3 regions of the Stutzerimonas chloritidismutans genome follow, and region 3 is predicted to be linked to each of the others. Evidence: predicted binding sites of a transcription regulator. Region 3 holds the regulator's gene; each other region holds the start of a gene.
The links. The regulator FliA, encoded in region 3, starts transcription of late flagellar genes. The targets are predictions, from matches to a motif close to CTAAAGTTTNNNNNNNNNNNGCCGNTAA.

Region 1: a site for FliA is predicted at 3,660-3,687, ahead of LLJ08_RS01800 (methyl-accepting chemotaxis protein). Genes of this name have one in related genera too.
Region 2: a site for FliA is predicted at 6,074-6,101, ahead of LLJ08_RS12000 (flagellin). Genes of this name have one in related genera too.

What each region holds. Positions count from the first base shown of each region.
Region 1 covers NZ_CP086067.1:383,512-393,230, reverse strand. Annotated here, with positions in the region: gene rarD (EamA family transporter RarD) at 1-639, shown strand, start outside; gene LLJ08_RS01810 (glycine cleavage system transcriptional repressor) at 656-1,180, opposite strand; gene LLJ08_RS01805 (malate synthase G) at 1,409-3,589, shown strand; gene LLJ08_RS01800 (methyl-accepting chemotaxis protein) at 3,792-5,414, shown strand; gene LLJ08_RS01795 (porin) at 5,434-6,615, shown strand; gene LLJ08_RS01790 (phosphate ABC transporter substrate-binding protein) at 6,627-7,031, shown strand; gene LLJ08_RS01785 (putative nucleotidyltransferase substrate binding domain-containing protein) at 7,217-9,139, shown strand; gene LLJ08_RS01780 (3'-5' exonuclease) at 9,136-9,719, shown strand, end outside.
Region 2 covers NZ_CP086067.1:2,601,301-2,611,019, forward strand. Annotated here, with positions in the region: gene gltA (citrate synthase) at 1-276, shown strand, start outside; gene LLJ08_RS11965 (YkgJ family cysteine cluster protein) at 529-780, opposite strand; gene LLJ08_RS11970 (DMT family protein) at 909-1,250, shown strand; gene ppnP (pyrimidine/purine nucleoside phosphorylase) at 1,328-1,609, shown strand; gene fliT (flagellar protein FliT) at 1,666-1,959, opposite strand; gene fliS (flagellar export chaperone FliS) at 2,002-2,388, opposite strand; gene fliD (flagellar filament capping protein FliD) at 2,495-3,940, opposite strand; gene LLJ08_RS11995 (flagellar protein FlaG) at 4,046-4,402, opposite strand; gene LLJ08_RS12000 (flagellin) at 4,477-5,976, opposite strand; gene LLJ08_RS12005 (tetratricopeptide repeat protein) at 6,429-8,051, shown strand; gene LLJ08_RS12010 (class I SAM-dependent methyltransferase) at 8,080-8,805, opposite strand; gene ligA (NAD-dependent DNA ligase LigA) at 9,113-9,719, opposite strand, start outside.
Region 3 covers NZ_CP086067.1:1,645,474-1,655,192, reverse strand. Annotated here, with positions in the region: gene motD (flagellar motor protein MotD) at 1-446, opposite strand, end outside; gene LLJ08_RS07755 (flagellar motor protein) at 452-1,192, opposite strand; gene LLJ08_RS07750 (protein-glutamate methylesterase/protein-glutamine glutaminase) at 1,209-2,324, opposite strand; gene LLJ08_RS07745 (chemotaxis protein CheA) at 2,378-4,570, opposite strand; gene LLJ08_RS07740 (protein phosphatase CheZ) at 4,582-5,376, opposite strand; gene LLJ08_RS07735 (chemotaxis response regulator CheY) at 5,400-5,774, opposite strand; gene fliA (RNA polymerase sigma factor FliA) at 5,849-6,574, opposite strand; gene fleN (flagellar synthesis regulator FleN) at 6,592-7,419, opposite strand; gene flhF (flagellar biosynthesis GTPase FlhF) at 7,511-8,803, opposite strand; gene flhA (flagellar biosynthesis protein FlhA) at 8,819-9,719, opposite strand, start outside.

The sequences.
Region 1 (9,719 bases), 1.3 Mb from region 3:
GCCAACTGGCTGATCTACGTCTGGGCGGTGAACCACGACCGGATGGTCGAAGCCAGCCTGGGCTACTACATCAATCCGCTGGTCAACGTGCTGCTCGGCATGATCGTGCTGCGCGAGCGGCTGCGCCCGCTGCAGTGGCTGGCGGTGGCGATGGCCACCGTCGGTGTCAGCCTGCAGCTGTTGATGCTCGGCGAATTCCCGTGGATTTCCATCGTGCTGGCGCTGAGCTTCGGCAGCTACGGTCTGCTACGCAAGCTGGCACCGGTTGCCGCGTTGCCTGGGCTGGTGGTGGAAACCTGGATGTTGCTGCCGGTAGCGCTGGTCTGGCTGTTCTGGTTCAGCAGCGGCACCAGCACCGAGCCGGCATTCTGGACCAGCAGCGACGCGTTCTGGCTGATGGCCGCAGGCCCGGTGACGCTGATCCCGCTGCTCGGCTTCAACGCCGCCGCGCGCCACCTGCCGTATTCGACGCTGGGCTTTTTGCAGTACCTGACGCCGACGCTGCTGCTGATCCTCGCCGTGCAGTTGTTCGGCGAGCCGTTCCCGGTCGATCGACAATTGGCCTTCTTCTGCATCTGGGCCGGGCTTGCGGTGTACAGCCTGGACGCCTGGCGCATCATGCGCAAAAGCGCCGGCTGAAAATGCCGGCGAACGACTAGGATTTCTCTGTCGGCTGCAGCTTGAGTTCGACCATCAAGTCGTCGGCCAGGGTTTCCAGGCGCTGCTGCAGCACTTCCAGCGACAGTTCGCTCGGCACGGCCAGGCGCACCTCGGCACGGAATAGCAGCTCGCTGCTCATCGGCGCCGGCAGCACCTCGGTATCCAGGCTTTCCAGATTCACTCCATGCTCGGCGAGCAGACGGGTGATGTCGCGGACGATGCCTGGGCGGTCGTTGCCGACCAGCTCCAGCTGAATTTCCTGCCAGCTCGCCGCTGGCTCCGTGCCGCTGTGCGCCAGCAGGACGCGAATGCCCTGCGCCTCAAGCCCCTGCAATGCGGCGGTCAGCTCGGCATGCGCCTGCTGCGGCACGGCCACGCGCAGGATGCCGGCGAACTGTCCGGCCATGCGCGACATCCGGCTCTCCAGCCAGTTGCCGCCGTGATCGGCGATGCACTTGGCCAGTCGTTCGACCAGACCTGGCTGATCTTCGGCGATGACGGTAAGAACGAGGTGATCCATGGACGGCTCCTGTGCTGGGAATTCGCTCACGCGGTAGCGACGGCCCATTAGGTATAGCAGGCAGCCGCCCCGACGACAGTCTGCGGCGCCCTCGCCCGGCGTCGCAAGGCCGAAACTACCGGCGCTTTTGGCGGACTGATTTTCCCCGGCGCTTCATGTAGTATCCGGCGACTCGGACTACAAGAAACGAACTGTCCGTCGAATTAGAAGAACCAAGTGAGGCGAGTAATGACTGAGCGCGTTCAAGTCGGTGGCCTGCAGGTCGCCAAAGTCCTGTACGACTTCGTGAACAACGAAGCGATTCCCGGTACCGGCGTCGATGCCGCCGCCTTCTGGGCTGGCGCCGACAGCGTCATCCACGACCTGGCGCCGAAGAACCGCGCGCTGCTGGCCAAGCGCGACGAGCTGCAGGCGCAGATCGATGCCTGGCACCAGGCTCGCGCCGGTCAGGCCCACGACGCCGTGGCGTACAAGAGCTTCCTGCAGGAAATCGGCTACCTGCTGCCGGAAGCCGAAGACTTCCAGGCCACCACCGAGAATGTCGACGAAGAAATCGCCCGCATGGCCGGCCCGCAGCTGGTGGTGCCGATCATGAACGCGCGCTTCGCCCTGAACGCCGCCAACGCCCGCTGGGGCTCGCTGTACGACGCCCTGTACGGCACCGACGCGATCTCTGAAGAAGACGGCGCCAGCAAGGGCCCGGGCTACAACGAGATCCGCGGCAACAAGGTCATCGCCTACGCGCGCAACTTCCTCAATGAAGCCGCACCGCTGGAAAGCGGCTCGCACGTCGACTCCACCGGCTACCGCATCGAAGGCGGCAAGCTGGTCGTTTCGCTCAAGGACGGCAGCACCACCGGCCTGAAGAACCCGGCCCAGCTGCAGGGCTTCCAGGGCGAAGCCAGCGCACCGATCGCCGTGCTGCTGAAGAACAACGGCATTCACTTCGAGATCCAGATCGACCCGGCCAGCCCGATCGGCCAGACCGACGCGGCCGGCGTGAAAGACATCCTGATGGAATCGGCGCTGACCACCATCATGGACTGCGAAGACTCCATCGCCGCCGTCGACGCCGACGACAAGACCATCGTCTACCGCAACTGGCTCGGCCTGATGAAGGGCGACCTGGTCGAGGAGCTGGAAAAGGGCGGCAAGCGCATCACCCGCGCGATGAACCCGGACCGCGTCTACACCAAGGCCGACGGCAACGGCGAGCTGACCCTGCATGGCCGCTCCCTGCTGTTCATCCGTAACGTCGGTCACCTGATGACCAACGATGCCATCCTCGACAAGGAAGGCAACGAGGTGCCGGAAGGCATCCTGGACGGTCTGTTCACCAGCCTGATCGCGGTGCACAACCTCAACGGCAACACCAGCCGCAAGAACACCCGCACCGGCTCGATGTACATCGTCAAGCCGAAGATGCACGGCCCGGAAGAAGTGGCTTTCGCCACCGAGCTGTTCGGCCGCGTCGAGGACGTCCTCGGTCTGCCGCGCAACACCCTGAAGGTCGGCATCATGGACGAGGAGCGTCGTACCACGATCAACCTCAAGGCCTGCATCAAGGAAGCGCGCGAGCGCGTGGTGTTCATCAACACCGGCTTCCTCGACCGCACCGGTGACGAAATCCACACCTCCATGGAAGCCGGCCCGATGGTGCGCAAGGCGGCCATGAAGGCCGAGAAGTGGATCAGCGCGTACGAGAACAACAACGTAGACGTGGGTCTGGCCTGCGGCCTGCAGGGCAAGGCGCAGATCGGCAAGGGCATGTGGGCCATGCCTGACCTGATGGCTGCGATGCTCGAGCAGAAGGTCGGCCACCCCATGGCCGGCGCCAACACCGCGTGGGTACCGTCGCCGACCGCTGCCACCCTGCACGCCATGCACTACCACAAGATCGACGTGCAGGCACGTCAGGTGGAACTGGCCAAGCGCGAGAAGGCGTCCATCGACGACATCCTCACCATCCCGTTGGCGCAAGACACCAACTGGAGCGACGAGGAGAAGCGCAACGAGTTGGACAACAACTCGCAGGGCATCCTCGGCTATATGGTGCGCTGGGTCGAGCAGGGCGTCGGCTGTTCCAAGGTACCGGACATCAACGACATTGCGCTGATGGAAGACCGCGCCACTCTGCGCATCTCCAGCCAGCACGTGGCCAACTGGATGCGCCATGGCGTGGTGACCAAGGATCAGGTGGTCGAGAGCCTCAAGCGCATGGCGCCGGTGGTTGACCGTCAGAACCAGGGCGACCCGCTGTACCGCCCGATGGCACCGGACTTCGACAACAGCGTGGCCTTCCAGGCTGCCCTGGAGCTGGTCCTCGAAGGCACCAAGCAGCCCAACGGCTACACCGAGCCGGTACTGCACCGCCGTCGTCGCGAGTTCAAGGCCAAGAACGGCCTGTAATCCGCGTCAGCGCTGCACAGGAACCGCCCTTCGGGGCGGTTTTTTTATGCCTGGAATCCGCCCAGCGGTCCTCAAGTTAACCCTGTTACAACCGATAACGTGACCCGAATGCGGTTTTCGGTCACAATCGCTCAAGAAACTGGCATTTGGCCATCAACGTGCTCTTCGTAGTACCCGTAGCCCCTGCACTGGAGTTCGATGCATGCTGAAGAACCTGTCGCTGACCGCCAAGCTGTCGCTGGTACCCGCCGTCGCTCTGATCGGGCTCGTGCTGTATGTGGCCTACACCTCGTTGCAGCTCTCGGCGACCGACTCGCGCCTGGTCCTGCTGGAGACTCGCAGCTACCCGACGCTGGAGAAGGCCGACGCGGTAATCTTCCAGTTCTCCCGAGTACCGGCGCTGCTGAACAATGCAGTGGCTGCGGGCGAGCCCGGCGTGCTCGACGAGGCCCGGGAGGTGCTGCAGCAGATCGATACGCAGCAGCAATCCCTGGCGGCTCTGCTGAGCGATCAGCGCCAGCAGCATCAGGCGCTTAGCGACTGGCGCAAGGCGGTACGCGACTATGCCGACAATGCGCTCGCGGCCTCGACCAAGCTGATCGACGGCAGCGCCTCGTTCGACGACCTGCGCCCCAGTCTGGACCGCATGGCCAGTGACCTGGCGCAGGCGCAGAAGCTGGGCAGCGATTTCCGCGCGCAGGCCTACGACAGCTTCCAGCAAACCCTGGTGCAGACCCGCGAAGCCAATGCGGCGACCACCCGTCTGGGCATCATTCTCAGCCTGGTGCTGGTGGTGCTGGTCAGCCTCGGCGCCTGGCTGGTGATTCGCAGCGTGATGGTCAACATCCGCGGCGTGATCGCCTCGTTGCAGTCGATCGCCCGTGGCGACGGCGACCTGACCCAGCGCGTCAATGTCGAGTCCAACGACGAGATCGGCGCCATGATCGAGCTGTTCAACAGCTTTCTCGACAAGCTGCAGCGCACCATCCGCCAGATAATCGAGGCCGCCAACCCGCTGGGCCAGGTCTCCAAAGAGCTGTACAAGCTCACCCAGGGTTCGGAAGAGAACGCCAAGTCGCAGCAGCACCACACCGATTCGATCAGCCGCGACATCGTCACCATGACCGGCAGCATCCAGGAGGTCGCGCAACGTTCACGGCAGGCGTCCGACGAGGCCAATTCCGCGGCGCGGCAGGCGGCCACGGCCCGCGAGCACGTCGGCAGTCTTTCGACCGGCATCAGCGATCTGGGCGACAGCGTGATGGGCGCGGTCAAGGCCATGGAACAGCTGGAGGAAGAAACCCAGGAAGTCGGCTCGGTGCTGACGGTGATCCGCAGCATCGCCGAACAGACCAACCTGCTGGCCCTGAACGCCGCCATCGAGGCCGCCCGCGCCGGCGAGCAGGGCCGCGGCTTCGCGGTGGTTGCCGATGAGGTGCGCAATCTGGCGCAGAAGACCGCCGCCTCCACCGCCGAGATCCAGCAGATCATCCAGCGCCTACAGAACAGCGCCAACACCGTGCTCAACGTGATGACCAGCAACGGCGAGAAATCCCGCGCCAGCATCGAGCGCTCCATCGAGGCCACACAGCTGCTGGAAGCCATCGCCGGCACGGTCAACCAGATCGACGAACTCAACGCCGGCATCGCCCAGTTCACACAGGAGCAGATCGGCCTGTCGAGTTCCATCAGACAAGAAACCCAAGTGTTGCAGCAGGACGCACAAGCAACCGCAAACGGCGCCGAAGCCACCGCCCGCCTTGGCGAACAACTGGTGAGTACCGGAGACCACCTGCGCGCGGCTACGAGCCAATTCCGTGTTTAACGATTTTTTGGAGCATCCAATGACTGCACTTCGTGTCGCCGGTCTGGCAGCTGTCTGCCTGGCCGCCACCCCTGCCTTTGCCTTGGAACAGGGTGAACATCGCTTCAACGGTTTCGGTACCGTCGGTTTCACCCATCTCGGCGGCGAAGATGACGGTCGCAGCTATGGCGTCCAGGGTCAGACCAACGATTCCTGGCGCGGCGATCAGCTGTCCAAGTTCGGTGCCCAGCTGAGCTACGGCATCACCGACACCCTCGGCGTGACCGTCCAGGGCACGGCCAAGGCGCAACAGGACGAGTGGAAAGCCAACCTGGAATGGGCCTACCTGTCACTGCAGGCCAACGATCAGCTGATGCTCCGCGCCGGCCGCCTGCGCAGCCCGGTCTACATGTATTCTGAAAGCCTCGACGTCGGCTACAGCTATCCCTGGCTGCGCCTGCCCGATGAGGTCTACAGCCAGGTTCAGGTAACCAACTACGAAGGCGTCGATGCGGTCTACACCGTACCGCTGTCGTACGGCTCGGTAACCTTCCAGGTTGCCGGCGGCCAAGCAAAGAACCGCGACTACTACGCCTACGACGAGCAGTTCGATATCGACTACGGCAACCTGTTCGGCGCCAGCGTCAGCCTGGCCACCAACGATTTCGGCATGCTGCGCATCGGTTATGTCGAGGCGGATATCACCACCGATATCATTGGCAATGTGATTAGTGTTCTGCCTGCGCCTATCGGTCCCGGCGTCGGAGTGGCTCAGCAGCGCTCGCTGCTGGATCTGGACAAAGAGAAAGGCAAGTTCACCTCGATCGGCTACCAGTACGACAACGGCACCTGGGTAAGCAGCAACGAGTGGACCTCGCGCATGATCGAGAATGATGACATGGAAGCGATCGACTCCTTCTACCTGATGGGCGGCCGTCGTTTCGGCGATTTCCTGCCGCATGTCACCTACGCACAGCTGGACGACAACGGTGGCCGTCAGAGCTCCTGGACCCTGGGCCTGAACTACCAGGCCGCGCCGACCGTGGTGGTCAAGGGCGAGTACAAGCGCGTAGACACCAAGAATGGCTACGACGGCGTGTTCACTCGTAATGCTCAAGAGCTCTACGAGAACGAAGCCTTCGAGCGAACCGGTGTAGCCGGCACTCCGGCCCGCAACTACGACGGTGACATCGTTTCCGTCGGCGTCGATTTCGTATTCTGAGGAGCGTCCCGATGAAAGCATCCATTCGCATCCTCTGTTCCGCCGCGCTGCTCGGCATGGTTTCCCTGGCTCAGGCCGAGGTTGCCGTGATCGTCAATCCCGGCGCAGCCAAGGCACCGTCACAGTCCGAGGTCGCCAACATCTTCCTGGGCAAGGACAAGTCCTTGAAGGGCGTCGACCAGGCGGGCTGGAACCCGGCCAAGGAAGCCTTCTATGCCGGCGTGACCAGCAAGAACGAGTCGCAGCTCAAGTCCTATTGGTCGGGCCTGATCTTCACCGGCAAGGGCCAGCCGCTGCCGAGCGTCGCCGATGACGCCGCAGTAGTAGCCAGGGTCGCGGCCGAAGCCGATGCCATCGGCTACGTCGACAGCGCGGCCGTCAATGACTCGGTCAAGGTCCTGTTCACCCTGCCCTGAGCTCGATGACGAAGCAAAGGAGCCGGCCCCGGTGGCCGGCTTTTTCATGCCCGCGTTTCACCGCAACAGCGCGAAACATGAGGCTGACCCTGATCAGCTCCCCCACCCCTTGAGCTGACTAGACTTACGTCCAATTGGGTCCGACTGACCTGCAGCCCACCATTAACAAAAAATGGAAGCCAACCATGAGCACACCCGACGCTGGGAAGACGGCTGTACTGCAGAACATCCACGGCACCATGGAGTTTCTGCGCAAGTACGCTCCGTTCAACCAGATGGAGCCGGCCCACCTGGCCTACCTGGTGGAGAACTGTGCGCTGCGCTTCTATGCCGAAGGCGATTGCATCATTTCCCCCGAAGACGGCGTGGTGCAGCATTTCTATATCGTCAAGCAGGGCCGCGTGCATGGTCAGCGCCCGCATACCGCCAAGCGCGGCACCGACACCACCTTCGAGGTCATCGTCGGCGAATGCTTCCCGATGGCCGCGCTCATGGGCGAACGAGCGACCCGCACCGCACATCTGGCGGCCGAAGACACCTTCTGCTTCCTGCTCGGCAAGCCCGCCTTCGTCCAGCTGGTTTCCAAGTCTCCGGTGTTCCGTGATTTCGCCATGCGTGGCGTCAGCAGCCTGCTCGACCTGGTCAACCAGCAGGCGCAGATGCGCGCGGTGGAAAACCTCGGTGAGCAGTACTCGCTCGAAACAAGCATCGGCGAGCTGGCGCTTCACCACCCGGTGTCCTGCCTACCGTCCAAGCCGATCAACGAGGCGGTCGCGATGATGCAGGAGAGCAATGTCGGCAGCATCGTCATCGTCGATGAATCTTTGCACCCGCAAGGCATCTTCACACTGCGCGATCTGCGACGGGTAATCGGTACCGGCACCACCGACCTGAGTCAGCCGATCTCCCAGTTCATGACGCACGATCCGTTCTACCTGCCGCCGGACGCCACCGCCTTCGACGCGGCGATCGCCATGACCGAACGGCACATCGCCCATGTTTGCGTGGTGGAGAATGGCCTGCTGCGTGGCGTAATTTCCGAGCGCGACCTGTTTTCCCTGCAGCGCGTGGATCTGGTGCACCTGGCGCAGACCATCCGTCACGCCGATCGCGTCGATGCGCTGGTGGTCATCCGCGATCGCATCAAGCAACTGGTCGACAATATGCTGGCCCACGGCGCCTCGTCGACCCAGATCACCCATATCGTCACGCTGCTCAATGATCACACCGTATGCCGGGTGATCGAGCTGGCCATCCAGCACATTGGCGATCCGGGCGTGCCCTTCACCTGGCTGTGTTTCGGCAGCGAAGGCCGCCAGGAACAGACCCTGTACACCGACCAGGACAACGGCATCCTCTTCGAGGCCGCCGACGCCGCGGAGGCCGCGCATATCCGCGGTCGTCTGCTGCCGCTCGCCGAACGCATCAACCGTGACCTAGACACCTGCGGTTTCACGCTGTGCAAAGGCAACATCATGGCCAGCAACCCGCAGCTGTGCCTGTCGCGCCAGGAATGGAGCCGCCGCTTCAGCTCCTTCGTGCGCGAGGCAACGCCGGAAAATCTGCTCGGCAGCACCATCTATTTCGATCTGCGCAGCATCTGGGGGCCTTCGGAAGGCTGCGAACAGCTGCGCCGCGACCTGCTTGAGGAAATCAACGACAACCGCCTGTTCCAGCGCATGATGGCCGAAAACGCCTTGCGTCATCGCCCGCCGGTGGGCCGCTTCCGTGATTTCGTCGTGGCGCGCAAGGGCGAAGGCAAAGACACGCTCGACCTCAAGGTGCAGGGCCTGACACCCTTCGTCGATGGCGCCCGTCTGCTTGCACTGAGCAACGACATCGGCACCTGCAACACCCTCGAGCGGCTGCGCAAGCTGGTGGAGAAAGGCGTCATCGAAGCGAAGGATGGCGCGGCCTATGAAGAGGCCTACCACTTCATCCAGCAGACTCGCATGCAGCACCACCAACAGCAGGCGCGCGATGGACTGCCCTATTCCAACCGCCTGGATCCGGATACTCTCAACGTGCTGGACCGCCGAATCCTGCGCGAGTCCTTCCGCCAGGCCCAGCGGTTACAGGCCAGTCTCGCGGTGCGCTATCAACTATGAGTATGTTCTGGTTCAACCCCCGCGGTCCGAAGCTGCCTCCCGAGCAGCAGCAACGTGTTGCCGAGCTGGCGCGCCCGCTGCCGCCACAGGCGGTCCCGTTGCGGCAGCAGCGTCTGGTGGTGCTGGATCTGGAAACCACCGGGCTGCACCTCAAGCGCGACCTGGTCATCGCCATCGGCGCAGTGGTCATCGAAGACGGCGCCATCGACTATTCCCAGCAGTTCGAATGCACCCTCTGCCGTCAGGTCAAGGTCACTGAAAGCGTGCTGATCCACGGGATCGCCCCAAGCGAGCTGGCCAACGGCTTGCCACCGTCCGAAGCGCTGCTCAGTTTCATGGAGTTCGCCGCGGGCAGCGTCATCCTCGCCTTTCACGCGCCCTTTGATCAGCGCATGCTCGGTCGCGCGCTGAAGAACGAACTGGGCTACTCGCTGGAACACACCTTCCTCGATGTGGCCGACCTGGCGCCCATGCTGTTTCCCGAGGCGATGATCCATCGCGGCGGGCTGGATCACTGGCTCGACTACTTCAACATCCATATCCCGCAGCGCCACAACGCCTCCGCCGATGCCATGGCCAC
Region 2 (9,719 bases), 960 kb from region 3:
AACGATCCGCAGCTGGATCTGGCCATGAAGCTGGAAGAGATTGCTCTCAACGATCCTTACTTCGCCGAGCGCAACCTGTATCCGAACGTGGACTTCTACTCGGGCATCATTCTCAAGGCTATCGGCATTCCGACCAGCATGTTCACCGTCATCTTTGCCTTGGCGCGTACTGTTGGCTGGATTTCCCACTGGAAGGAAATGATCGCCTCCGGCCAGAAGATCGGCCGCCCGCGGCAGCTGTATACCGGCCACACCAAGCGCGACCTGCCGCGCTAAGCGACAACCAGCGCAAAATAAGGCTGCCCTTGGGCAGCCTTTTTTATTCCCCCTGGGCCGACTGAATATTTATCCCTTCCATTCGATTCACTAAAGGTTGACACAGGTAAGCGATGGCCATCGAGCGCAATCAGCGATCTTCCGGCCTGACGTCATTGATCAGCTCTCAGCAGACATACCGGCGCAACCAGCAACTCATAGCCCGACGAGCAGTTGAATACGCAATCTTGGACTTAACAAGCACAGACTTGCCTACGCAGTCGCTTGCTCCAGCCAACCCAACAATCGAATCGCATCCCCCCTAGTTTCACCACAGCAAACAGGGTCCGCCGAAAAAGCCGAGCAGACAACCGGCCGCCGCGGATCGCCGAACAGCAAACAGAGAAAGTCAGCGCTTAATTGAATACAGCGCTCCCCAGCGCGCTTGCCATGAGGCATGCCAGGTATCGAGGAGCTAATGGAGGGCGCGATACAGCATGCACCGCAACCAGGGCGACAATCCATAAACTGCCACTCAGTGAAAAAACGGGCGCGATAATAATCCGGCCAAAGCAAAGACACCAGATGCGCCATTGCAGGCGACCGCAGGTGCAAATACGCTAGTGCGTCGCCATTTCGAGCCCACACCCATCATGCCTGTCTGGTTGCAAACCGCCGCCCTACTCTGCTGCTCCAACCTCTTCATGACCTTCGCCTGGTACGGCCACCTGAAGAGCCTGAACGGCAAACCCTGGCTGATCGCCGCACTGATCAGCTGGGGCATCGCCTTCTTCGAATACATGCTGATGGTGCCGGCTAACCGCATCGGCTATACCGAGCTGTCGATAGGCCAGCTAAAGATCATGCAGGAGGTGATCACGCTGATGGTGTTCGTGCCCTTCAGCGTGCTGTACATGCAGCAGCCATTGAAGCTGGACTATCTATGGGCAGGGCTTTGCATGGTCGGAGCGGTCTACTTCATTTTTCGCAGCTAGCACTTCTGCCAGGTGACGCCAGGCCTGGCGCTTGGGCATACTGGCGACCCTTTTCCCGACCCTGCAAAGGAATCCAAATGTTCAAGGTCAATGAGTACTTCGATGGCACCGTCAAATCCATCGCCTTCGACATGACTGAAGGCCCGGCCACGATCGGCGTCATGGCGCCAGGTGAATACGAGTTCGGCACCGCCCAACTGGAAGTCATGCACGTAGTTGCCGGCAGCCTGGACGTGAAACTGCCGGGTAGCGACGCCTGGGAAACCTTCGCCAGCGGCAGCCAGTTCACCGTACCAGCGAACAGCAAGTTTCAGCTGAAGGTGACGGTTGAAACCGCCTATCTGTGCGAGTACCGGTGAGGATTACAAGGCGCAAGGCGGAAAGTCTCCAGAGACTTTCCGCCACTGAGCTGCTTTCAGCCGAGTGTTTTGTACGCTTGATCCGCCCGCCTCGACTGATTGAGCTGAGCCAACTCACCAGCAATTCGCTCACGCTCTGCTCTCGCTACCTGTTGTAGATCCGCATACAAACTAGACAACGCACCAACCTGATCGCGGAGCTCAGAATCGCCCCAAGACTCCATCGCAACTATCTCTGCTACAAGTGCACGGCAGCGAGGATCAAGCTCGCTGACTGCACCCCAATCACGGCGTGACAGCGCGTCACGGAGCTCGACCTGAAGCACCTTGAGGGAGCCGATAAGCGTCATAAAAATACCTTGGCCTGGGTGACCCGAAGACCCTATTAGATGTTACGCGTACTGCTCAATGCCATCCCAGCCGGCCTTGACTTCCTGAAGCAAAGCCGCGACCTCTGTAAGCGCATCGGCATCATTGTTGCGGTTAGCTTCCGTCAGCCGCCTGATCATGTATTCATAGAGCCGGTCAAGATTCGCTGAAATCTCGCCGCCCACTTCATGATCAAGGGCCTCGCGCAAGCCACCAACGATGGAGATACTCTTGCCGATAAGCTCGCCCTTTTCGGCCAGCCGGCCAAATTGAATGGCACCCCTGGCCTGATATATGCGGTCTAGGCCGCCCTGCATGAGCATCTGTATCAAGCGATGGGGACTAGCCTCAGCAACCTGAGTCTGCACCCCAACACGTTGATACTGCTTCATTGCGGACATTGCGTTCATGGTGGGCTCCAAGCGTTTAGCGATACTGTTCAAGTTATCGACAAACAATCAAAGAGCTTTAGCAGCTTTTTCCAACACTTAAAGCAAAGCCTTGGCAGCCATCCGATCAATCTTTCTGCGTAACAAACCCAGGCATGCTGTCAAAAAGCTGCGTGAGGCTATCGCTTGTGCGAGTAAGCTGGGCCACCAGGGTATCCATCGCATTGAACTGCTTATATAAGCGCTCTTCCAGCGCCGCAATCCGCTTTGTTAATTCCGCTTTCTGCGTGTCGACCTTATCAATAGTCCCCTGCAATGCATCCGTTCTGGACTCCAATATTCCGCCAGCATCAGTATAGGGCTTCAGCCGAGCACCTAAGCGGCTCGCTAATCCATTGTCCCCAGTAAAGTAGGCGGCGACTTCTTCAAAATTCGAAGTAATCGCCTTGCTTACCTTGGCCGCATCCATTTCAAGAGTGCCGTCTTTCTTGGTAGTGATGCCCATGTCAGCCAAGGCTCGTATCGCTCCCTCCCCCTGAGGCGACACCAGCTCTGATCGAATGGTGTTGATCAGCGAACGAACAGAGCTATCACCCACCAAAGCCCCGGTCACCGGCGCATCGGTTTCAGTAACCGTGGTGACCTTGGTCTCGGTATTTATAAGGCTCATTAAGGTGTTGTAAGCATCAACGAACTTTTTGACGTTGCCCTGCACGCCGGCCTCGTCGCGAGTAATCGTCACGCTACTGCTACCCTCAGACTTGAGCTCAAAACTGACGCCACTGACCACATCATCGACACTATTGCTCTCTCGGGTAACAGAAAGGCCGTCGATTGTGAACTTCGCACTCTGTGCAACAGCAAGCGTCTTGGCCGAGCTCGGGTCAGCAATCTGGGCGTCATACGTGGCCTTGGCCTCGATATACGCCGGGTCTGTTTCTCCAGAGTAGTCAGCTAAATTAGGGGGGGCGCTATACGTTAATGCTCCGAGCGAAACGTTGCCTTCTGCTGGGTCGGCATCCGCCCCCACGACGGAAATGTCGTTGCCATCACCCGTCTTGCTGCTGCTCAACACGAGACGGGAGCCTTGGTCGTCGGTGATGATGGTTGCACTGACGCCCGCGCTTGCGCCTGCCTTGTTTATGGCATCACGAATGCCCGCCAACGTGTTATTAGTCGAGTCGACTGTGATATCGAGTGCGGTCGAGCCGCCCACCTTGATACTCAAGGTGCCCGCGTTCAGCTTGGTTTCTTCATCAGCAGGTATCGCAGCCAAGGCGACCTTGCTGCTACTTGCCAGTTTTTCGACTTCCAGCTTATAGCTTCCCGCCACAGCGCTTTGGCTGGCCGTCGCGGTTGCCACATTGCTTTCAGAAGAGGACGCCTTACGCGCCAGGAATGAAGAGGGACTGTTGAGGGTGGACAACGCCGTTTGGAAATTGCTGATCGCACCTTTCAGCTGCCCTAGCGAGGTCAGCTGGGTAGTCGTCTTGGCTTCCAGACGCTTCAGCTGACCTTCCTTCGGCGCCTGCTCGGCTGATGAAATGGCCTTAACCATCGCATCGATATCCATACCGGATCCGATGCCTGTGATACCCGCCATATGCCACCTCGTCAAAAATTTGCCTGAAGGCCAGGCTGAGCTGGCGATTCAGGAAGTCCATCCAATAATCGTGCCTTAGGCTTCAGCCTTGAACAGCAAGCTACGCATGTCCTCAAGCCGCTCGGAAAGTCGCAAAAGATCCTCGGATGGTATCTGGCGTATCAGCTTGCCTGACTCGCCATCCATGACCTTCACAACAACCTGCCCGCTAGAATCATCCACGCTGAAATCAAGATTGCGCTGCAGGTCATACACGATGGTCTTGAACTTCTCCACTGCCGAGGTTGCACTCTCAGAAGCGGAAACCGATTGCTCCTTAGCCTTAGCACCACCAGTCGGCGCAGTTTCACCGGAAGCGTTAGGGCTCAGCGACGGCATCTCGCGCCTAAATGTATTTGGCTGCGATAAAGAAGTGAGATTTACCGTTTCCATATCTAATACCTCACAACGCAAAAAGGAGGAAGGAGCCTAAACTCCCTCCCCCTGTTAGCCAGACGGCTTTTGCCTTACTGGAGCAGCGACAGTACAGACTGTGGCAGCTGCTTGGCCTGGGCCAGGATGGCGGTACCAGCCTGTTGCAGCACCTGGTTCTTCGACAGGTTCGCGGTCTCCGCAGCGTAGTCGGTATCCATGATCCGGCTGCGAGCGGCCGAAGCATTTTCCGAGATGTTCTGCAGGTTGTTGATGGTGTTGTCAAAGCGGTTCTGCACCGCACCGAGGTCGGCGCGCTGGGCGTCGATAGCAGCCAAGGCACTGTCGACAACAGCCAGGGCCTGCTGAGCGCCAGCGGCGGTCGAAATATCGACATTACCAATATTTGACAGCTCGGATTTTCCAGCCGAGAACAGCTCGGTAGTAGTACCAGTCACCGCATAGGACGTAGGCGAGTTGACCTGAACGTAGCCCACTACGGTACCACCAGCGGCTGCAAGTTCCTCCTCAGAACCAAGCTCCCCATCGGAGCCCTGGACCTTGACCTTGATCTCACCATCGGCAGCGTTGGCGACACCATCCTGAGCTTTCACCGCGCCAAATCCAACATTCTCCCCAGTACTGGACGTGATGGTCAGCACACCGTCTTTGTCCAGGTTTGCCGTCACACCCAGCTTCGAGGCATTCGAGTTGATCTGGTCAGCCAGATCGGCAGTCGAGGTCACCCCTACAAGGGAAACCGTCTCATCGCCCACTGTCAGATCGAAATTCAGGGCAGTGGAGGTGTCGAGATCCACCTCGGCCGTGAACACGGTGCGAGCAGTCGCTGTCATGCCGGGGATAGCCCCATCGAACTTGGCTGCGATGGTCTTGGCGCTATCGGTGGTTTCGATCTCGATTTCTTTTTCTTGACCGCCGCCTACTACATTGAGCGTCTGCGCCGTAAATGCAGCGGCGGGAGCAGCGGGAACAGCAGTTCCTGATCCCCCAGTAGTAGCAGCAGTAGCGACCTCAGCCGAAAGCGATGCTGTAACACTGCTAGCGCCGCTATTCAATTGGAAAGCGCCAATCTTGTTGGAAGCAGCGCTCTTCAGGCTGACATCAATGGTTTCGTAGGCGTTGGAACCGACTTGGAAGCTAGAAGTACCAAACGAACCATCCAGCAGCTTGCGGCCACCGAAGGTGGTGGTTTCGGCAATACGGGTCAGCTCGGCCTGCTGAGCAGACACTTCCTTCTGCAGTGCAGCGCGGTCCGCATCGCTGTTGGAGCCGTTGGCCGACTGGATTGCCAGGTCACGAATACGCTGCAGGATGTTGGTGGATTGCTGCAGGGCACCTTCCGCAGTTTGCGACAGCGAGATACCGTCGTTGGCGTTGCGGGTCGCCACGTTCAGGCCGCTGATCTGGTTGGTCAGACGGTTGGAAATCTGCAGGCCCGCGGCATCGTCCTTGGCACTGTTGATCCGGCTACCGGTGGACAGGCGCTGCATGGAGGTGTTCAGGGAGTTGGACGTGTTGTTGATGTTGCGCTGGGTATTCAGCGACGGGATGTTGGTATTGACGGTAAGAGCCATGATGAGCCTCCAAGGGCGCTGGTTACTTTGGTTTGCCTGAGCGTGCGACTCCGGGCCGGCTGTGCCCAGGCACCCATCGAGTTCGCATTCGATTAGCTTATCGGCGTCGTTCCGGGGAGCTTTAGAGGCAGATGGAAAATAATTTGCGCATCCTGCCAATACCTTGTACGACACCGGCGGCCCCGACCCAACGAGCCCGCTCGCAAAGGTTTTCGATCGTTCAGCAGTAAACTTTAACCCTGTCCCACATCTGTTGTAGGGGGGCCTTGGCCGCGAAAAAATCGTTGCCGCCCTATCGCGGCCAAGGCCCCTCCTACACCTGAAGCATCAGGCGGGCACCAGGGAGGTCGTCTCATAAACCGTGCAGCATGCCCGACCTTGCGGGCCGCTTGCGCCAGCCCCTCAACCTCCTGCATGGTACGTCTCATTTTCCTAGTGCCCAGGAATCCCAGATGGCTCACCGGAACGACAAGCAGATACAACGAACCATTCAGGCACTTATAAAGGCCGAGCAAACAGATAATCTCGATGCGCAGATACGGGGCTACCTGGCACTCACGCGACTCATGCCCGAGCCAGCGGTTGCCCATGCACGCGCAGCCTGCCTATTGCAACGACAAGGCCGGGAACAGGAAGCTGTGCAACATTGCCAGCGCGCCTTGGCATTCCCTCAGAGCGATGAAGTGGATGCACTCATCTTCCCTCTCATGGCGCAGCGAGCTGACATTCTCCAAAACGAACTGGTGCGAATCCGCACTTGGCACTCACAACACCCCAACCAGCATCGCTGTCAGTTGCTGGCACTGTCACTGATTCGACAGGAATACTTCAACGAAGCGGAAGAGCTGATCACTGCCGCACTTGAGACTGCTGCCCTCCAAGCAATACCCCAAGACGGACTGTTACTGATATTGGCACATATCTATTACTGCCAGAACCGCTTTCACGAAAGCCTCGCCTGCTGCCAAATTGTACTGGAAAGCTTTCCAGATTCACGAGATGGCCATTATGCAATGGCCCAAAGCCACAATAAGCTAGGCCAGTATAACCAAGCCATCGCGCATTATTATGAAGTACTGAAAAACAACCCTGAAGATATAGACACACACCACAGCCTCGCACACCTAATGCTGAAAACTGGAAATCTCCAGAAAGGCTGGGAACACTGGGAATGGCGCTGGGCAAAATCCATCGAGAACCAGATCCAGAACTTCAATATCCCCGAATGGAACGGTGAGCCACTCGAAGGGAAGAGACTGCTTGTCTGGACTGAGCAAGGCATAGGCGATCAGATAATGTTTGCCAGCACACTGCCAGACCTCTGCAAATTGACTCCACACATTGCCTGGGAATGTAACGCACGACTAGTACCGCTATTTAGCCGAAGCTGGCCAGAGGTAAACTTCATCGCACAGTCAATCTCCAAGACAGGAAAGCCAATAGTAAAGCTATGGCCAACATCAGATTACCATATCCCGGCAGGCAGCCTGTGCAAGATATTACGTAATGATGCCAGCAAATTCCCTCGACAAGAAAGCTTCCTTCAAGCCTCTAACTCAGAGGTAAGAAGAATCAGAAAAACCTATAAAGATCTCTTTCCAGGAAAACTACTCGTGGGTATCTCATGGCGTGGCGGCACGGGCGTGGGAACCAACAAATATGCACGCACCCTAAACCCTGTTGAAATGCACCCAATAAAAACGCTTAAAAACGTTCAATTTATTGATTTGCAGTATGGAAATACATTAGAAGATCGAGCAGCTATGGAGACGTTCGGCCTAGAAATTTATCACGATTCTGAAATCGACCCCTTGCTGAGTCTGGACCTGCAGGCGGCACAAATCTCCGCGCTCGACCTGGTGCTTACAGTCGATAATACGACCGTACATCTTGCCGGGGCGCTGGGCACCCCTACCTATCTCCTGTTATCCACAGACCCAGATTGGCGCTGGGGGTTGGATCAGAACGAGAGCTATTGGTATCCATCCGTAAAGTTCATTCGCAACCCAAACCCAAGTAATTGGATGAGCGCCATAGACGAGGCCGTCGACTTGATTTCCGGGATCAGCCCATGACATACGGGCTTTTCTCAAGAGATAGGTCTCAGACCTCTACAACCACTCCTCCCTCCCCCAGGAACCTGCCCACTATTCGATATGAGCCCCCATGCACCGGTGGCGGCAATCTGTAATTCGTCCCGCCCCAGGCACACTCCAATATTTCGGCATTCGCCCCTTGAGATACTGGAAAAGGAAAAAAACCTTTCAACACTTCGAACGGATCCAGTCGATAAAAACCCTGAATATCAGCACCGGACCCTGCGCGCCGATAAGCAGAATCTATATCTGCCTTACGCTTTCTAACAATACAGCCAAGCTCGAAATTCTGTAAAAAAGCAGCTGAAGAACAATCAAAGCCAGCAAGAATCAAGTTGTAACATAGCAACCCGGCATTCCAACTTGTCAGGTGGCCGGCTATCAGGCGCTCCCGGGGGTGCACAGGCACAACAATTACCAGAATCCCATCATCTTTCAGGCAACTGAAAATTTTCTCCAGAAAAACACCCACGTTTCTTTGATGCTCAAGGACATGAGAGCACCAAATAACATCAAACTCACGATCGAATTCAATCTCCAAGAAGTCCCCAACATAATCAGCATCCTTGTTCAAATCAACTGTAAAAACCCGCTTTCCGAACATCTCAAAGAACTTCTTCTGCAGCCCATCGCCAGAACCGATATCAAGCATAGTCTGGAATTGGTAATCGCTAACAAGCTTGAGCGCCGAATGAAGCCCCCAATCAAGTCGCACCTCCTTTATCGCCCCCATCTTTCACCCCCTCTACTTAACAGAATCCGATAAAACCACAAAAAATCCAAATATAGCGAACTTGTAATCATATCTCATAGATACCTTAGCGCATTTGAAAGGAAATTTACAGATGCCTGTATGAATTACAGTAAACCTACATTTTAGAGCAGTGCAACTTACACTGCACGAACAACTAGCGCCTCCAACAAGGCCACTGATACAATCTAACGCCGGAAAACTTCTCGACTTTCAGCAATGATGCATACCAAGTTCTATTTCATCAGTTGAAATAGATTTTCTCATCGAGCTATACATCCTTGACCATCTACTGGACTAGGTGAATTTCCAATATCGCTAGATACTCAAGAAACTCCGCTTCATTCCACACAGGCACCTCCAGTTCATTTGCCTTAGCAAGCTTCGAACCCGCGCCAGGCCCCGCCACCACGCAGGACGTTTTGGCCGACACGGAACCGGCAACCTTGGCCCCCAACGCCTCCAGCCGCGCCTTGCCCTCGTCGCGGCTCATTGCTACGAGTGTGCCGGTCAGCACCCAGGTCTGCCCGGCCAGCGGCAGACCTTCCGCGGACTTCCGTTCGCTCTCCCAATGCATACCGAATTCCCGCAACTGCGCTTCGATAGCGCGGGCGCGTTCGGTGTTTTCAGGTTTGTCGAAGTAATCGCGTAGCGAGCGTGCGGCCTTTTCGGTGAGGCGTTCAACCTGGCGCAGGTCGAGCCAATCGGCGGCGATGATCGCGTCCAGGCTGCCGAAACGTTCTGCCAGGCGCTGGGCGCCGGTGCGGGCGATATAGGGAATATTGAGCCGGTCGAGCAGATCGGCCGGTGTCGCGCAGGCGGCGAATTCCGGATGGACGTCGCCCTCCTCCTGCGGTTCTACGCCACGCTCACGCAGCAGCGCAATGACCGTGCGG
Region 3 (9,719 bases):
TCGTTGGGAAGCGCATCGCCGCTGGGGAACAGCAGGCTGGAGTTGAGTTCGATCTCGATCCACAGCTCATTGCCACGGATCGTCAATTGCTCGTTGGCGATCAGCTCGCCGAACGTCTCGCGCATGCTCTGCGCAATCCGCTCCAGCGGATCGAGGGTCGGCTTCCCCGCCGACGAAGCCGGGCCCGACAGATCCTCGACCTGGGACACATCCGCCTCGGTGGTCCGAGGTCGCTCCTCACCGATGGGGATGGGCTTGACCGAACGATCGACCTGATTGAACACGCCGACCAGCGAATCGGAGAGGATCTTGTACTTGCCCTCGTTGATCGAGGAGATCGAGTACATCACCACGAAGAAGGCAAATAACAACGTGATGAAGTCGGCGTAGGACACCAGCCATCGCTCGTGATTCTCGTGCTCTTCCGGTGGTCTGCGTCTGGCCATGGCGGTCAGTCCATGAAGCCTTGCAGCTTCATCTCGATGGAACGCGGATTTTCGCCCTCGGCAATGGACAACACGCCCTCCAGCAGCATCTCGCGATAGGCGGTCTGCCGCTGGACGACGCTCTTCAGCTTGTTGCCGACCGGCAGCACCAGCAGGTTGGCGAAAGCGACGCCATAGATGGTCGCCACGAACGCAACGGCGATGCCGCTGCCCAGCTGACTGGGATCGGCCAGATTGCCCATCACGTGGATCAACCCCATTACCGCGCCGATGATGCCGATGGTCGGCGAGTAGCCACCCATGCTCTCGTAGACCTTGGCCGCGCGCAGATCACGCCCCTCCTGGGTATACAGATCGACCTCGAGGATGCTGCGGATCACTTCCGGCTCGGCGCCATCGACCAGCAACTGCAGGCCCTTGCGCGCGTATGGGTCGGGCTCCGTCTCGGCGACTGGCTCGAGGCCGAGCAACCCCTCCTTGCGCGCAGTATTGCTCCAGGTAGTGACCATGAGGATGCCGCGCGCGAGATCGATCCGCGGCGGAAAGAATATCCAGCGACCAATACTCATCGCCCGCATGAACACGGCGATGGGCGTCTGCAGCAGGACGGCACCCAGGGTACCGCCAAGCACGATCAACGCGGCCGGCCCATTGAGCAGCGCCGAGATATGGCCGCCCTCGAGAAAATTGCCCCCAACGATGGCGACGAACGCCAACAGCAGCCCGATCAGGCTGAGCACGTCCATTAGAGGCGGGCCTCCATCAGATGCACGCCTCGGCCAGATTGCGACCGATATCGTCGAGCCCGTAGACCGCATCACTCAGGTTGGCTTTGACCACCGCCATCGGCATGCCATAGATCACGCAGCTGGCTTCATCCTGCGCCCACACCTGGCTGCCGCTCTGCTTGAGCAACCGTGCGCCTTCGCGACCATCGGCACCCATGCCGGTCAGCACTACCGCCAGCACCTTGTCGTGAAACGACTTGGCGGCCGAACCGAAGGTAACGTCGACGCAAGGCTTGTAGTTGAGGCGATCATCGCCCGGCAGGATGCGGACCGCACCGCGGCCATCGATCATCATCTGCTTGCCACCCGGTGCCAGCAAAGCAAGCCCCGGACGCAGTACATCGCCGTCTTCGGCTTCCTTGACACGAATGCGGCAAAGCTTGTCCAGACGATCGGCGAAGGCTTTGGTGAACGCGGCCGGCATGTGCTGGATAAGCACGATCGGCGCGGGGAAATTCGCCGGGAGCTGAGTGAGCACACGCTGCAGCGCCACCGGACCGCCAGTAGACGTACCGATGGCCACCAGCTTGTACGCCTTGCGCTTCGGCGCCGGCGAACGAGCTGCCGGCGCAGCGGGCGCTGGCGCTGTAGCGCCGGTCCGAGGCGCTGCAGTAGCCAATGTCGAGGCAGTGCCACGCGCGGATACCGGCGGCGTACTTACGCTCGAGGTACAGAACGTGCTGTAGCGCCGGTTGCTGCGCGAAACGGTATGTACCTTCTCGCACAGCAGCTGCTTGACCTTATCCGGGTTACGCGAAATGTCTTCGAAGTTCTTCGGCAGGTAGTCGACGGCGCCGGCATCCAGCGCATCGAGGGTGACCCGAGCGCCTTCGTGCGTCAGCGAGGAAAACATCAACACCGGTGTGGGGCAGCGCTGCATGATCTGCCGCACCGCCGTGATGCCGTCCATCATCGGCATCTCGTAGTCCATGGTGATGACATCCGGCTTCAACGCCAGCACCTGGTCGATCGCCTCGCGTCCGTTGGTGGCGGTGCCGACGACCTGGATATTCGAATCAGAGGAAAGGATTTCCGAGACGCGCCGACGAAAGAAGCCGGAATCGTCGACGACCAGGACCTTGACTGCCATACATCACTCCTAGCGGCAGCGCTCCCATCCGAGGTAAGCGCTGCCTGACTGAATCAAATCCTGCGTGCGTAGCGCTTGAGCATGCTGGGAACATCGAGAATCAGCGCGATGCGGCCATCGCCGGTGATCGTCGCACCGGACATGCCAGGCGTACCCTGCAGCATCTTGCCAAGCGGCTTGATGACCACTTCTTCCTGGCCCACGAGCTGATCGACGACGAAGCCGATGCTCTGATTGCCGACGCTGAGAATTACTACATGGCCTTCACGCTGCTCTTCCTGAGCCGCATCGTTGACCAGCCAGCGCTTGAGGTAGAACAGCGGCAGCGCCTTGTCGCGGACGATCACCACTTCCTGGCCATCGACGACGTTGGTCCGCGACAGGTCGAGGTGGAAGATCTCGTTGACGTTGACCAGCGGGAAGGCGAAGGCCTGGTTGCCGAGCATGACCATCAGGGTCGGCATGATCGCCAGGGTCAGCGGCACCTTGATCACCACACGCGAGCCCTGGCCCTTGGTGGAGAACACGTTCACCGTGCCGTTGAGCTGGGAAATCTTGGTCTTGACCACGTCCATACCGACACCGCGGCCGGACACGTCGGAAATCTCGGTCTTGGTCGAAAAGCCCGGCGCGAAGATCAGGTTGTAACACTCCAGATCGCTCAGGCGGTCGGCGGCATCCTTCTCCAGCATGCCTTTCTCGACGGCCTTGGCGCGCAGGACGTTGGCATCCATACCCTTACCGTCATCACTGATGATCAACAGGATGTGGTCGCCTTCCTGCTCGGCGGAAAGCACTACCCGCCCGGTACGCGGCTTGCCGGCGGCTTCGCGCTCCTCGGGCATCTCGATACCGTGGTCGACAGCGTTGCGCACCAGGTGCACCAGCGGATCGGCCAGGGCTTCGACTAGGTTCTTGTCGAGGTCGGTTTCTTCACCGACGAGCTCAAGGTTGATCTCTTTCTTCAGGCTGCGAGCCAGGTCGCGGACCAGGCGCGGGAAGCGACCGAAGACCTTCTTGATCGGCTGCATGCGGGTCTTCATCACCGCACTCTGCAGATCGGCCGTCACCACGTCGAGGTTGGAGACGGCCTTGGCCATCGCCTCGTCGCCGCTGTTGGAGCCCAGGCGTACCAGACGGTTACGCACCAGCACCAACTCGCCGACCATGTTCATGATCTCGTCCAGGCGTGCGGTATCGACGCGCACGGTGGTCTCGGCCTCGGCCGGAGGCTTTTCCGCCGGAGCAGCAGCGGCCGGCTTGCTCACCGCAGCTGCCGGAGCGGCCTTGGCCGGAGCAGCAGCAGGGGCAGGCTTGGGCGCCGGTTTGATCGGCACAGCCGCAGCAGGTTCAGCCGGGGTCTCTACGACCGCAGGCTCGAACTTGCCCTTGCCATGCAGTTGATCGAGCAGTGCTTCGAACTCGTCGTCGGTGATCTCATCAGCTGCACCAGCTGTACCACCGCCCTTTGCCGGTTCAGCGCTTGCTGGCGCAGCGGGTTCAGCCGGGGCCGCTTCGAACTTGCCCTTGCCATGCAGCTGGTCCAGCAAGGCTTCAAATTCGTCATCGGTGATTTCGTCACTAGTCGGCGCAGCAACGAACTCGCTCTCGGCAGGCATCGAGGCACCCGCAGCGGCAGAGAATTGTCCCTTGCCATGCAGCTGGTCGAGCAGCGACTCGAATTCGTCGTCGGTAATCTCGTCGGTGGCAGGGCCAGTCGCTACTTCGGCCGCAGCCGGCTCGCTGGCGGACGGCTGAATGGCATCGAGCATCTGTTCGAATTCGCTATCGGCGCCCTCGGACCGGGATTCGGCCACGACCTGCGGTTCGACTGCCGGCGCTGGCTCATCAGCCGAGGCTGGCTCCGCCAGACGTGCCAGCGCCGCAAGCAACTCACGCGAGGCTGGCGTCGGCTCGACGCGCTCGCGGACCTGGCTGAACATCGCGTTCACGGCGTCGAGCGCCTGCAGAACGACATCCATCAGTTCGGAATCGACTCGACGCTCACCCTTGCGCAGGATGTCGAAGACGTTTTCGGCGATATGGCAGCACTCCACCAGCTCATGCAGCTGGAGGAACCCGGCACCGCCCTTGACCGTATGGAACCCGCGAAAAATCGCATTGAGCAACGCCATGTCATCGGGGCTGCTTTCCAGCTCCACGAGTTGCTCGGACAATAGTTCGAGAATCTCGCCGGCCTCTACCAGGAAGTCCTGGAGGATTTCTTCATCGGCGTCGAAGCTCATATTCACTTCCCCTAAAAGCCCAGGCTTGAAAGCAGATCATCGACATCGTCCTGGCCGGAAACGACGTCTTCACGCATATCGGCATGCATCTGCGGACCTTCACCCTTGGAAGGCTCTTTTTCTTGTTTTTTCTTTTCCTGCTCGGCGCGCATCGCCTCGCGGTCATGCTGGATGCCTGCCACGCGATCAACCTGCCCCGCCATCAGGACAAGATTGAGCAGGTTGCTTTCGAGGTCACTGATGAGGCGGGTCACTCGCTTGATCACCTGCCCGGTCAGATCCTGGAAGTCCTGAGCCAGCATTATTTCGCTGAGGTTCTGCGACAACTGGCCGCCGTCGTTCATGCTGCGCTGCAAGTACTGGTCGATGCGCTTGACTAGGTCGCGGAACTGATCGGCGTTCATTTCACGACGCATGAAGCGCTGCCAGTCGGCTGTCAGGCTCTGCGCCTCATAGCTCACATAGTTCACCAGCGGCGCTGATTCTTCGACCAGGTCCATGGTGCGGTTGGCAGCCTTCTCGGTCATCTCCACCACGTAGGACAGGCGATCGGTCGCGTCCGTGATCGGCGACGGGTCGCCGCCGGTGGCGCAGGTGTCCATCTCGAGCTTGACGATGGCGTTGTGCAGCTCTCGGGTGAGCTTGCCAACTTCCAGGTAAAGCCCGTGGTTGCGCACCTGATTCAGCTCATTGAACATCTGCGTCGCTTCATCGAAGCGGCCCTGCTGCAGACTTTCGATCAACTTGGGTGCATGCGCCTTCAGAGTCGCTTCGAACTCTGCCAGGCTTTGGTCTGCTTGCGTCATAGTGCCCTCGCGGCGTTGCTGCTTCAGCCGTTGACGCGCTCGAAGATCTTCTCGATCTTCTCCTTGAGCACCTGGGCAGTGAAAGGCTTGACCACATAGCCGTTAACCCCGGCCTGGGCGGCTTCGATGATCTGATCGCGTTTCGCTTCGGCCGTCACCATCAGCACCGGCAGGTGCTTGAGGCGCTCATCGGCACGCACAGTGCGCAGCAGATCGATGCCGCTCATTCCCGGCATGTTCCAGTCGGTCACCAGGAAGTCGAAGCTGCCGCTCTTGAGCATCGGCAGCGCGGTAGTACCGTCATCCGCTTCGGCGGTGTTGGTGAACCCCAGATCACGCAGGAGGTTCTTGATGATTCGTCTCATCGTCGAGAAGTCATCGACGATGAGGATTTTCATGTTCTTGTCCAAGTCGACCTCCGTAAGTCCCAAAATGCCTCAGCAAACCGAGCACGTCATACCGCAAACAATCGTCAATTGGCGCGCCATTCGCCGAGGCGCGCGCGCAAGCGCGCAGCGCACTGGCTATGCAACTGGCTCACACGCGACTCGCTGACCCCCAGCACCTGACCGATTTCCTTCAAATTCAATTCTTCGTCGTAATACAGCGACAGCACCAGCTTTTCACGCTCGGGCAGGTTGGCGATGGCGTCGGCCAGCGCCTGCTGAAAACGTTCATCCTCGAGATCACGGAACGGCTCCGGGTGGAGACTGGCAGCGTCTTCCTCGAGCTCGCCATGATCGCCTTCCTGCAGCAGATCGTCGAAGCTGAACAGGCGACTGCCCAGCGTATCGCCCAGAATGCCGTAATACTCGTCGAGACTTAGCTTAAGTTCGGCCGCAACCTCGTGATCTTTAGCGTCGCGCCCGGTTTTCGCTTCGATCGCCCGGATCGCCTCGCTGACCATCCGCGAATTGCGATGCACCGAGCGCGGCGCCCAGTCACCCTTGCGGACTTCGTCCAGCATGGTGCCGCGAATGCGGATACCTGCGTAGGTTTCGAAGCTGGCACCCTTGCCCGCGTCGTATTTCTTAGCTGCTTCCAGCAGTCCGATCATTCCAGCCTGAATCAGATCGTCCACTTGCACGCTTGCAGGCAGACGCGCCAACAAGTGGTAAGCGATTCGCTTGACCAATGGGGCGTACTGATCGATCAGGCGGTACTGCGCATCCTTTGCCTGAGCCTTGCTGTAATACATAGCGGATCCGGCACCTGTCATTCGTGGCTGGGTGAAGCGGGGCTGATGAGGCGCTCTACGAAGAACTCGAGATGACCCCGCGGCGTCGCCGGCAGCGGCCAGGTATCAACCTTCTGCGCGATCGCCTTGAAGGCTAGTGCACATTTCGAGCGCGGGTACGCTTCATAGACAGCGCGCTGCTTCTGCACGGCCTTGCGCACCGCTTCGTCGTAAGGAACCGCACCGACATACTGCAGCGCCACGTCGAGAAAGCGCTCGGTAACCTTGGTCAGCTTGGCGAACAAATTGCGGCCTTCCTGCGGTGCGTGAGCCATGTTGGCCAACACGCGGAAGCGGCTGATGCCGTAATCGCGGTTCAGCAGCTTGATAAGTGCATAGGCGTCGGTGATGGACGTGGGCTCGTCGGTGACCACCAGCAGCACTTCCTGAGCTGCGCGCACGAAGCTCACCACGGAATCGCCGATGCCAGCCGCGGTGTCGATGATCAGCACGTCGAGCTCGTCGCCAAGCTCGCTGAACGCCTGGATCAACCCGGCGTGCTGCAGGGAAGACAGCTGCACCATGCTCTGCGTGCCGGATGCGGCCGGCACTACGCGGATGCCGCCCGGCCCCTGGATCAGTACGTCGCGCAGATCACATTCGCCAGCGATGACGTCAGCCAGGGTGCGCTTGGTGGTAAGCCCCAGCAGCACGTCGACGTTGGCCAGGCCAAGGTCGGCGTCAAGCAACACCACACGCCGGCCGAGGTCGGCCAGCGCCAGTGCCAGATTGACCGACACGTTGGTCTTGCCGACGCCACCCTTGCCGCCAGTCACCGCAATCACCTGTACGGGATGCATACCCATGTTCACATGCCTATATCTTGCTGGGGCCTTGCGGCCGGCGATGCGTCCGCATGGCACGCATCTGATTCATTCGAGTACCGCTGTCGCAGCATCATCCAGCCCGCCGTGACGAGCCGTTGTACAACCCGGCGAACATGTCGGCCATGGTTTCTTCGCTCGGCTCCTCGCCGGACTGCAGGCTCACCGCCCGACTGACCAGCTGATGGCTGCGCGGCAGATGCAGGTCGTCAGGAATCCGGGGACCATCGGCGAGGTAGGCTATCGGCAAATGCTGGCTGATCGTGAGACCGAGTACATCGCCAAGGCTGCCCGCCTCATCGAGCTTCGTCAGGATACAACCGGCCAGCCCACAACGACGATAGTTGTGCCATGCGGCCTTAAGCACCTGGCTCTGGCTGGTTGCCGCCAGCACCAGGTAATTCTTCGATTTGACGCCCTTGTCCGACAGCGCTTCGAGCTGCATGCGCAGCGTCGGATCGCTTGCCGGCAAGCCGGCGGTGTCGATCAGGATGATCCGCTTACGCGCCAGCGAGGCCAGCGATTTGCTCAGCGGCTGGCTAGGATCGATCTGCACCACCGGCACGTCGAGGATCCGGCCCAGTGTCTTGAGCTGCTCCTGCGCACCGATCCGATAATTGTCCATGCTGGCCAGCGCAATGCTCTGCGCGCCGTGTTTCAGCACGTAGCGAGCAGCCAGCTTGGCCAGCGTAGTGGTCTTGCCGACGCCTGCTGGGCCGACCAGAGCAATCACACCGCCCTCTTCCAGCGGCTCGTTCTTGGTGACCTTGATTGCCTGCGCCAGATACGCCAGCACCATGCGCCAGGCCTGACGCGACTCGTTAATGCCGGCGACCTTTTCCAGCAGGCTACGCGACAGCTCGGCCGGCAGGCCCAGGCGCTGCAGACGGCGCCAGAGGCCTGCCTGCTGCGGGCGACGGCTCTGCTCCTGGCCCCAGGCGATCGAGCCGAGCTGCACTTCGATCAGCTCGCGCAAACCGTGCAGTTCCGAGTACATCGCTTCGATGGCACGGGAGTCGGCCGCGGGGGAAGGCTCGGCGACCGTATCGGGCTGTGCCTTGCTGGCCGCGACGGCAGGCTTCTCGTCAACCAGTTGACGATCCTGCATCTTCGCGCGCGGCGCAGCGCTCAGCTCGGCATGTGCATTGGCCAGGCGCGACTGCGTCTTGCGCAATTCGGCTTCCAGCGCCGGGTTGGGCTTGTTGGCCGCCGGCGCGGACTGCATGGGGTAATCGAGCACAGCGGTCAGCTCGACGCCACCGGCCACCCGGCGATTGCCGATGATCACGGCATCGGCGCCCAGCTCGTCGCGAACCATTTTCATGGCGATGCGCATATCGGCGGCGAAGAAACGTTTGACCTGCATGGCCTGTACCCTCGGTTAATTCTGACCCACCGTCGAGACGATGGTGACCTGCTTGTTGTCCGGTATTTCCTGGTAGGCCAGAACATGAATGTTCGGTACAGCCAGACGCGCGAATCTCGACAGCATCGCCCGTACCGGGCCGGCTACCAGCAGTACCGCCGGCTTGCCGAGCATTTCTTGACGCTGTGCTGCTTCTACCAGAGACCTTTGCAACTTTTCGGCCATTCCCGGCTCCAGCAAAATGCCGTCTTCGGAGCCTTGACCAGCCTTCTGCAGGCTATTGAGCAAAATCTGTTCCAACCGAGGCTCCAGAGTGATCACAGGCAGCTCCGGCTCTAGTCCCACAACGTTTTGCACGATTGCGCGAGACAATGCGACGCGTACCGCAGCAACCATTGCGGCGGGATCTTGACTCTTGGCGGCCGCATTGGCGATGGCCTCGGCGATGGTCCGGATGTCGCGCACCGGCACCTGCTCCTGCAGCAAGGCTTGCAGCACCTTGAGCAGCGTGGACAGCGAAACCATCCCAGGCACCAGCTCCTCGGCCAGCTTGGGCGAGCTCTTGGCCAGCAGCTGCAACAGCTGCTGGACCTCCTCATGGCCAAGCAGTTCGTGGGCGTGCTTGTGCAGCACCTGATTGAGGTGGGTGGCGACCACGGTACTGGCATCCACCACGGTATAACCAAGCGACTGCGCCTGATCACGCTGGCTCGCTTCGATCCAGACCGCCTCCAGCCCGAACGCCGGGTCTCTGGCGGTAATGCCATTGAGCGGACCGAACACCTGGCCCGGGTTGATCGCCAGCTCCCGATCCGGATAGACCTCAGCCTCGGCCAGACTCACCCCCATCAGCGTCAAGCGATAGGCGTTGGGCAACAGATCGAGGTTGTCACGGATGTGAACCGAGGGCATGAGA